One region of the Mesorhizobium sp. M0437 genome, then DNA from elsewhere that is predicted to be linked to it. Evidence: riboswitches for the same ligand, from Rfam matches in the RefSeq annotation. Region 1 holds a riboswitch; each other region holds the start of a gene.
The links. A riboswitch is a leader RNA that binds a small molecule or an ion and turns the genes downstream of it on or off. The one in region 1 is predicted to bind thiamine pyrophosphate.
Positions count from the first base shown of each region.

Region 2: linked by a shared signal. The riboswitch ahead of thiB (thiamine ABC transporter substrate binding subunit) and the one ahead of thiC (phosphomethylpyrimidine synthase ThiC) in region 1 are both predicted to bind thiamine pyrophosphate.
Region 3: linked by a shared signal. The riboswitch ahead of thiC (phosphomethylpyrimidine synthase ThiC) and the one ahead of thiC (phosphomethylpyrimidine synthase ThiC) in region 1 are both predicted to bind thiamine pyrophosphate.

Region 1 is NZ_JAMYRK010000015.1:28,673-31,945, reverse strand. It holds gene thiC (phosphomethylpyrimidine synthase ThiC) at 1-1,696, opposite strand, end outside; TPP riboswitch at 1,800-1,916, opposite strand; gene NKI72_RS12150 (ATP-grasp domain-containing protein) at 2,140-3,273, opposite strand, start outside.
Region 2 is NZ_JAMYRK010000005.1:43,659-46,931, forward strand. It holds gene thiP (thiamine/thiamine pyrophosphate ABC transporter permease) at 1-56, opposite strand, end outside; gene thiB (thiamine ABC transporter substrate binding subunit) at 545-1,558, opposite strand; TPP riboswitch at 1,602-1,716, opposite strand; gene NKI72_RS04890 (thiamine diphosphokinase) at 1,844-2,488, shown strand; gene NKI72_RS04895 (ABC-F family ATP-binding cassette domain-containing protein) at 2,504-3,273, shown strand, end outside.
Region 3 is NZ_JAMYRK010000002.1:57,158-60,430, reverse strand. It holds gene thiO (glycine oxidase ThiO) at 1-334, opposite strand, end outside; gene thiC (phosphomethylpyrimidine synthase ThiC) at 331-2,166, opposite strand; TPP riboswitch at 2,270-2,386, opposite strand; gene NKI72_RS01570 (Fic family protein) at 2,569-3,273, opposite strand, start outside.

The DNA.
Region 1 (3,273 bases):
TTCGCATCGAGCAGAATTTCGGTCCGCACATCGAGCAGAAATGCGCCAGCTTGTGCGCCTCCTTGGGCAAGGTTTGATCGTGGAAGGACCGCGCTGTTTCGGGATCGAGCGACAGGTTGAACTGGTCCTCCCAGCGGAACTCGAATCTGGCCCGCGACAGCGCGTCGTCGCGGATCTTCGCCGCCGGGTGACCCTTCGCCAGGTCGGCGGCATGCGCCGCGATCTTGTAGGTGATCACGCCGGTCTTGACGTCGTTGCGATCGGGAAGGCCGAGATGTTCCTTGGGCGTGACGTAGCAGAGCATGGCGGTGCCGAACCAACCGATCATCGCCGCGCCGATGCCGGAGGTGATGTGGTCGTAGCCCGGCGCGATGTCGGTCGTCAGCGGGCCAAGCGTATAGAACGGCGCCTCGCCGCAAACGGCGAGTTGCTTGTCCATGTTCTGCTTGATCTTGTGCATCGGCACGTGGCCAGGCCCCTCGATCATCACCTGGCAATCCTTCGCCCAGGCGATCTTCGTCAGCTCGCCAAGCGTTTCCAGCTCGGCGAACTGCGCCGCATCGTTGGCATCGGCGATCGAGCCGGGACGAAGGCCGTCGCCGAGCGAGAAGGAGACGTCATAGGCGCCGCAGATGTCGCAGATCTCCGCGAAGTGCTCGTAGAGGAAGCTTTCCCGGTGATGGTGCAGGCACCATTTTGCCATGATCGAGCCGCCGCGCGAGACGATACCCGTGACCCGGTCAACGGTCAGTGGGATGTAATGCAGCCGCACGCCGGCATGGATGGTGAAATAGTCAACGCCCTGTTCGGCCTGTTCGATCAGCGTGTCGCGGTACACCTCCCAGGTCAGATCCTCGGCAATGCCGCCAACCTTCTCGAGCGCCTGGTAGAGCGGCACCGTGCCGATCGGCACCGGCGAGTTGCGGACGATCCAGTCGCGGATGTTGTGGATGTTGCGGCCGGTCGACAGGTCCATCACCGTATCGGCGCCCCAGCGGATCGCCCAGACCATCTTTTCGACCTCTTCGGCCATCGAGGAGGTGACAGCGGAGTTGCCGATATTGGCATTGATCTTGACCAGGAAATTGCGGCCGATGATCATCGGCTCGCTCTCTGGGTGGTTAATGTTGGCGGGAATGATTGCGCGTCCGCGCGCCACCTCATCACGCACGAATTCCGGCGTGACGAAGTCGGGGATCGCCGCGCCGAAGGCTTCGCCGTCGCGCTCGAGCTTGCCGCGCCGGATCTCGCGGCCAAGGTTCTCGCGGACGGCGACGAACTCCATTTCGGGTGTGATGATGCCGGCGCGTGCATAGGCAAGCTGCGTCACCCTCTTGCCTGCTTTGGCTCTGAGCGGTCGGTGGCGGATGGGAAATTCTGGCGTCAGGCGTTCGCCCGTCGCGAATCCGTTGTCCTCCGGCCGGACGTGGCGGCCGTCACAGTCCTCGACATCGCCGCGCGCCAAGATCCATTCGTGGCGAAGCCGGGCCAGGCCTTTTTGGATGCTGGTTTCGACAGCCGGATCGGTATAGGAGCCCGACGGGTCGTAGACGGTGACGGGCGGTTCGCCGGCTGTCGGATGGACGGAGATTTCGCGCATCGGCACCCTGATCTGCGGGTGGATGGCACCGGGCTTGTGGATCTTACGCGAAGCAGGCAGCGGTCCCGTTGAGACGGCTGGGGTGAGGGCATTCATCTTGAGGCTCCTTTGCTCATGCATTGGAGACCCAGTTCTGTGCCGGAAGGATGAAAAGACGCTTCTGTCGACCTGCCGAAACAGGACCTCGGGCGTGAACTCCCGCAGAGCGCTTGCACCGTCCCTACGCCAGTATGAACTGGATCAGGTTCAACGGGTCACTGCGCCGCGAAAGCCAGCAGTATCTCAGCCCCTTGCCGGGACTCCCCTGGTGAATGCCTCAAGTTGAACGGGCCGGCGTTGTCTTGTCAAGCGCATGTTCGTCCTGCGGCGGCGGTGGGCGGCAATCAAATTGGGCCCAAATTGGGCCGACGGCCTCGCCATGGGTCGCGGAGAAGTTCCGCGGGAGATAGGGCAGGTGTGGCCAAAGCTGCATTTGCCTCGTCAAACTTGATGTGACATTGACGTAGACGGAACTGCTGCGTTTCAAGGATCTTAAGCCGTCAACGCCTGATCGGAACAGAACTGGTGGGCCGCCCGAACGCCCCACAAACATCGTGCTCTCGATCACCTCTTATTGTCGCCGGAAAAGGGGTGATCGACCAATCGATCAAGTCGACCGCTCGCTGAAGGGCGCCCTCGGTTTCAGCACGGCTGGGCGAAGTGGCAATGACATGTCCAATCCAGTCTCGGAAATCCCCCTTCCTGACGATCGGTGTCTTGGGTTCAACATTCAATTTGACCTCGGCCACACCTGATATAGCAGCTGCCTGAGTGTCGCCACCAATCCAGTCGAGGGTGCCATCTTGATCAGGAAGCAGGAATCGCGCGGCCGCAGTATGCGAATGCTTTTTGCGCAGATCCCATTCCTCGCCAATGACAAGCTTGATGTGCTCGGTTACGAGGTCGACACCGTAAGCTAACTGGACCAGCTGAGGGTCGGGCGCGCCACTAAGACGCGGATTGATTTCAATGACAACTGGACCGCGTTTCGTGCACCGGAGTTCAATGTTAGTTGGCCCCCAGCCAAGGCCGAGAGCCCGCAAACAGCTCAGCGAAACATCGGCGATGCGCTCACGCTCCTGATCAGTCAGCAGGGCCGGATAGGTCACCTCACGAATGACGAAATGGGGGAGGGGACCAAAGTCATTGGCGCAAATCGCAACGACCTCATTCCCCATAACATTAATGCTATAGAACGGGCCCTGTGCGAATTCTTCGACGAGTATTTTCGGTGTAGACCGCCATATGTGCTTTCCGCCCAATAGATAAGTCGTATGTTCGGCTACGTCTTCGAGGCTGCGGCACAATCGGACACCGATGCTGCCGCTGCCTACTGCCGGCTTAAGAATCACGGGCAGGCCGATCTCTGCAGCCGAGCTTTCTACCTCCGCCGCATTCGTTGCCAACCGATAGGCCGGTATTGGAACGCCGGCCTGCGCGAGGAGTTGGCGTTGCTTGAATTTGTCGCAGCTTCGTTCAATCGATTCAGGGTTCGGTCCCGGTAGATCGAAATGCCGGCAAAGCTTGCCAACTGTCGCATAGATCGATTCATGGTCCCCGGCAAAGCCAGTAATGCCAGCAATGTCGTGGGTAGCACGCAGCCGCGAACATTCGCGGACCAACGCTTCGAGATT
Region 2 (3,273 bases), on a different contig from region 1:
GCGAGCGCGACGATGCCGGCAGTGACGCGGGGATCGGCCGGATGACGCGTAGGCATGTCGCGCTACCCGACACTACGACAGGCGTAGATCGAAGGAAATACCTGGCAAAGGCCGAGCCCACCCCTCTCTGGCCTGCCGGCCATCTCCCCCTCAAGGGGGGAGATTGCGCACTCAGCCGCCTTCGCCAATCTCACAAGTGGCAGGACGAGGAGAGGCGACAAAGCTGCCGATCTCCCCCTTGAGGGCAGGGCTATCGCATTTGGATTCTTACGAAGTTGGACCCCCACCCTAACCCTCCCCACAAGGGGGAGGGAACGCTGCCGCATGCCCTTACTTCCCCTTTTGGCGCCGAAAGGCAGACAATTTGCCGAGGTCAGTGCCAACGGAAGTCTCCCTCCCCCTTGTGGGGAGGGGTTAGGGGTGGGGGTACGTCGTAGAGCGAAAGCCTCGGCGTTCCATCTGCGATAGCCGTGCCCTTGAGGGGGAGATGGCCGGCAGGCCGGAGGGGGGTGGCTTGGCGCAAACATCCGACGAGGCTTGAGCCCTACCTGCTCATCGCCGCAAGCCACTCATCGACCCAGGCCTTGCGGTTGGCCGCGACGTCTTCCGGGCTGAACAGCAAGGTCTTGGTCGGCTTGACCAGCTTGTCGAACGCCGGGTTGAGCGGCTTGTCGGTTTTGCCGGCCGGGAACATCCAGTTGGTTTCGGGAATGACATCCTGGAATTTCGGTCCGGTCATGAAGGCAATGAACTTTTCCGCCAGCGGGTTCTTCGCGCCCTTGGTGGTGATCCCCGCAACCTCGATCTGCAGATATTCGCCCTCCTCGAAGGACGCCGCCTGGTAGCGCTCGGTGTTTTCGGCGACCATGTGGTAGGCCGGCGAGGTCGTGTAGGACAGCACCATCGGCGCCTCGCCCTTGGTGAACAGGCCGTAGGCCTCGCTCCAGCCCGGCGTTACCGTCAGCACCTTCGCCTTGAGTTTGGCCCAGGCTTCCGGCGCCTTGTCGCCATAGACCGACTTGACCCACAGCAGCAGGCCAAGGCCCGGCGTCGAGGTGCGCGGATCCTGGATGACGATCTTCTCTCCGGCATCGCCCTCGACCAATTCCCTGAGGCTCTTCGGCGGGCTCTTCAGTTTTTCGGTGTCGTAGACGACGGCGAAATAGCCATAGTCGAACGGCACGAAAATATCGTCGCTCCAGCCGCCCGGTACATTGACGCCCGAGACGGCGCCGTGCGGCGAAAACAGGCCGGTTGCCTTGGCGTCGGCGGTTAAGTTGGTATCGAGGCCAAGTACGATATCGGCCTTGGTCGCGGCGCCTTCCAGCTTCACACGGTTGAGCAGCGCCACGCCGTCGGCGACCGAGACGAATTCGACGACGCAGCTGCATTCGACCTCGAAGGCCTTCTTCACCGCCGGTCCCGGACCCCAATCGGCGGTGAAGCTTTCATAGGTATAGACCGTCAGTCTATCCTGTGCCGATGCCTGCCCCGGCAGGGCGACCGCGGATGCCGCAAGCAGGACAATTGAGACAAGAGAGTGGAAAAAACTGCGCATCGGCGCCTCCTTCGTTCGCGTTGAAAGGAATTGAGGCGTCGGGCTGTCCGAAACGTCTAATCCCTCCGCCGGTACAAACCGGATCAGGTTCAGCGGGTTGGCAGTCTTGCCTCTCAGCCGGTCCGCGAAAATCGCGTCCGGCACCCCGTTAGAGCGTTGCGACACATAGGCCCGGCCGAAGTGCTGCGCAAGCGGAAGTTTGCCGGGCATCCAAAGCCCAGCCTTCCGTTTCGTCTGCCGTTTCATCTTCCGTTTCCGGGGCAGGGCTGGTAAGGGCCACGAGATATGAGCACATTCACCATCCTGCTTGGCGGCGATCTCATCCGCACACCGCTGCTCGACCGCCAGGTCGAAGGCTCGCGCGTCATCGCCGCCGACGCCGGCATCGGTCATGCCCGCATGCTGGGCCTGAGGCCGGAACTCTGGGTCGGCGATTTCGATTCCGTGCCTGCCGAGTTGCCGGAGGATCTGGCCGCCGTGCCACGGCAGGTATTTCCTGCCGAAAAAGACAAGACCGACGGTGAACTCGCTATCGCCGCCGCGCTCGAACGCGGTGCGACAAGCCTTGTGCTCGCAGGCGCCTTCGGCGGCAAACGTACCGACCACATCTTCCTGCATCTGGCGCTGAGCGTCCGGCTGGCGGAAGGCGGAACGGAAGTGCTTTTGACCAGCGGCGCACAGGAAGGCATTCCTTTGCTGCCTGGAAAGACTGGCTTCGACTATGCCGACGGCACGCTGTTTTCGGTGCTCGGCTTCTCCGATCTCGCCGGCCTGACAGTCACCGGCGCCAAATGGCCGCTCGACCATGTCGAGGTTGCGTTCGGCTCGTCGCTGACCATTTCCAACGAGGTCAGGGGCCGGCTGGAAATCGCGCTGGCCAGCGGCCGGGCGCTGCTGCTCGCGCATCCCTACCCTCTTCCGGAAAGCTGAGCCCAGAAAGCTGATATGGCGCCGCCGCTTCTCAATCTCGACGGGATAAAGCTGACCTTTGGCGGCACGCCGTTGCTCGACGGTGCCGCCCTGACGGCCTCGGCTGGCGACAAGATCGCCCTGGTCGGCCGCAACGGCTCTGGTAAGTCGACGCTCCTCAAGATCGCCGCCGGGCTGATCGAACCGCAGGATGGCGAAGTCTTCCGCCAGCCCTCGGCAACCGTGCGCTACTTGCCGCAAATGCCCGACATGGACGGTTTTGCGACCGTCCGCGCCTATGTCGAGGCGGGGCTCGGGCCCGCCGACGATCCCTACCGCGCCACCTATCTGATGGAGCATCTCGGCCTGACCGGCGAGGAACGGCCGAACGACCTTTCCGGCGGCGAGGCGCGGCGCGCCGCCCTCGCCCGCGTCATGGCGCCGGAGCCCGACATTCTCCTCCTCGATGAGCCGACCAATCATCTTGACCTTTCGGTCATCGAATGGCTGGAGGAGGAGCTTGCCCGCACCTCCTCGGCACTGGTCGTCATCTCGCATGACCGCCGTTTTCTCGAGCGCGTGTCACGCGCCACAATCTGGCTCGACCGCGGCCAGACCCGCCGTCTCGACAAGGGCTTTGGCTATTTCGAGGAATGGCGCGACACGGTGCTGGAGGAGGAAGAGCGCGAGCAGCACAAGCTCGGTCGCCAGATCGTGCGCGAGGAGCACTGGCTGCGCTATGGCGTGACAGCGCGGCGCAAGCGCAACATGCGCCGGCTCGGTGAGTTGCAGACCATGCGCCAGCG
Region 3 (3,273 bases), on a different contig from region 1:
CTTCATCGACACGCCGATGGCCCGACGTGCGGCTGGCGAAGCGGTCGAGCTCGCCGGCATCACGCGGGGCGGCCACGACAAGTGTTCCGCCCCGTGTCACCTGACCCGGCAGCACCGCATCCCACCAGTCGGCAGCGTCACGTCCAAGGTCCAGCACCGGCTGCTCGGCGCTTTCACGCTCGCACCATGGCGCCAGCATGCCGCCGGCGAACCACGACGCATTGCCTCCAAGGCCATGCCGGATCTCGGCGACCGTGACCGTCGCGCCGCGGGCGGCGAGTTCGAAGGCGGCGGTGAGGCCGGCGACGCCGGCCCCCTTTATCAGCACCTTCATGATGGCTTACCTGGCTGAGGCGTGACCGGTGCGCCGATCTCGTCCGCTGGCACGTAGAGATCGCCGCCCTCGCGGTATTTCGCCGCCATCGCCGCCATGCCCTCTTTCTGTGCCTCGGCGCGGATGTCGTGAGAGATACGCATCGAGCAGAATTTCGGTCCGCACATCGAGCAGAAATGTGCCAGCTTGTGCGCCTCCTTGGGCAAGGTCTGGTCGTGGAAGGACCGTGCGGTTTCGGGGTCGAGCGACAGGTTGAACTGGTCCTCCCAGCGGAACTCGAAGCGCGCGCGGGAAAGGGCGTCATCCCTGACTTTCGCCGCCGGGTGGCCCTTCGCCAGGTCGGCCGCGTGCGCTGCGATCTTGTAGGTGATCACGCCGGTCTTGACGTCATCGCGGTCGGGAAGGCCGAGATGCTCCTTGGGCGTGACGTAGCAGAGCATGGCCGTTCCGAACCAGCCGATCATCGCCGCGCCGATGCCGGAAGTGATGTGGTCGTAGCCCGGCGCGATGTCGGTCGTCAGCGGTCCAAGCGTATAGAACGGCGCCTCGCCACAGACGGCGAGCTGCTTGTCCATGTTCGCCTTGATCTTGTGCATCGGCACGTGGCCGGGCCCCTCGATCATCACCTGGCAATCTTTCGCCCAGGCGATCTGCGTCAGCTCGCCGAGCGTTTCCAGCTCGGCGAATTGCGCCGCGTCGTTGGCGTCGGCGATCGAGCCGGGACGAAGGCCGTCGCCGAGCGAGAAGGAGACGTCATAAGCGCGGCAGATGTCGCAGATCTCCGCAAAGTGCTCGTAGAGGAAGCTTTCCCGGTGATGGTGCAGGCACCATTTTGCCATGATCGAGCCGCCGCGCGAGACGATACCCGTGACCCGGTCAACGGTCAGCGGGATGTAATGCAGCCGCACGCCGGCGTGGATGGTGAAATAGTCGACGCCCTGTTCGGCCTGTTCGATCAGCGTGTCGCGGTAAACCTCCCAGGTAAGATCCTCGGCAATGCCGCCGACTTTCTCGAGCGCCTGGTAGAGCGGCACCGTGCCGATCGGCACCGGCGAGTTGCGGACGATCCATTCGCGGATGTTGTGGATGTTGCGGCCGGTCGACAGATCCATCACCGTGTCGGCGCCCCAGCGGATCGCCCACACCATCTTTTCGACCTCTTCAGCCATCGACGATGTGACGGCGGAGTTACCGATATTGGCGTTGATCTTGACCAGGAAATTCCGGCCGATGATCATCGGCTCGCTCTCGGGATGGTTGATGTTGGCGGGAATGATCGCCCGTCCGCGCGCCACCTCGTTGCGCACGAATTCAGGCGTGACGAAGTCGGGGATCGCCGCGCCGAAGGCCTCGCCGTCGCGCTCAAGCTTGCCGTGCAGGATCTCGCGACCAAGGTTCTCGCGGATGGCGACGAACTCCATTTCGGGCGTGATGATGCCAGCGCGCGCATAGGCAAGCTGTGTCACCGCCTTGCCGGTCTGGGCCCGGAGTGGCCGGTTGCGGACTGGAAATTCCGGTGTTAGGCGCTCGCCCGCCGCAAACCCATTGTCTTCTGGCCGGACGTGGCGGCCGTCATAGGCTTCGACATCGCCGCGCGCGGTGACCCATTCATGGCGAAGCCGTGCAAGGCCGTTTTCGATGCTGGTTTCGACAGTCGGGTCGGTATAGGGGCCGGACGGATCGTAAGCGGTCACCGGCGGCTCGCCTGCCGTCGGATGGACGGAGATTTCGCGCATCGGCACCCTGATCTGCGGGTGGATGGCACCGGGCTTGTGGATTTTGCGTGAGGCAGGCAGCGGTCCCGTCGACACGGCGGGGGTGAGGGCATTCATCTTGAGGCTCCTTTGCTCGTGCATTGGAGACCCAGTTCTGTGCCGGAAGGATGAAAAGACGCTTCTGTCGACCTGCCGAAACAGGACCTCGGGCGTGAACTCCCGCAAAGCGCTTGCACCGTCCCTACGCCAGTATGAACTGGATCAGGTTCAACGGGTCACTGCGCCGCGAAAGCCAGCAGTATCTCAGCCCCTTGCCGGGACTCCCCTGGTGAATGCGTGAGGTTGGACGGGACGGCTCCGGTTTGTCAAGCGCGTTCTGGCCGCGGCTGATCGGCGGCCGGTCAGACCGTGCGGAAAAAATCGTGCATGTCTCGGTGACAAGTCAAGCGTCGGAGATGAAGGCAAGGACAAGGGAATCGCAAAGCGTCGGACTAAAAATCGATCCTGATGATCACACCTTCAATGGGCACCAAAGGTTTGCGCGTAGATCGCCTCGATTCTTCCTGCCTCGTCACTGGTCAGCGCGGCGAATTCCTTCTCGCGCGCGCGGTTCGATAGATGGCCATCATTCTGGTGAAGAAAACGGAAGAGCAGATCGGTCAACCGCTCGGGCATGTCGATAAAGGCGTCCACCTGCTGCCGGAACTGATCGTAGCGCTGCAGAAATGCGGTTTCCTCGGGAAGGTCCCGTTCGATCGTCCGCTGAACGCAAGCATAGAGGAATTCGGCGTGCGGGGTTGCATCGAAGAACCGGTAGAAATCACCGGTGTCATTCAGCACCCGGACGTTGAATTGCGGCGTCGGTTCCCATTCCACCAACGGCAGAAGGCGCTGCGAATAGCTCTCGAGCACGCCCCTGTACTCGTTGATCTGGTCCAGGATCGCGGCCGAGACGGGAAAGACCACTCCCGGCGGATTGAAGCCGCGCATGGCAAGGACGTGGTGGATTAGGTAGCGGTGAATGCGGCCGTTTCCGTCCTCGAACGGGTGAATATAGACAAAGCCGAAGGCGAGGATTGCGGCGGCTACGACTGCATCAAGCTTTTGCGCGGGGCCCTGATCGAACGCCGCCATTCCATCGATTAGCCGCGGCAGGTCCTCGGGCCGAGCGCTGATGTGATCGGGCAAGGGCGTACCGTTGTCTCGATCATGCTCACCGACGAA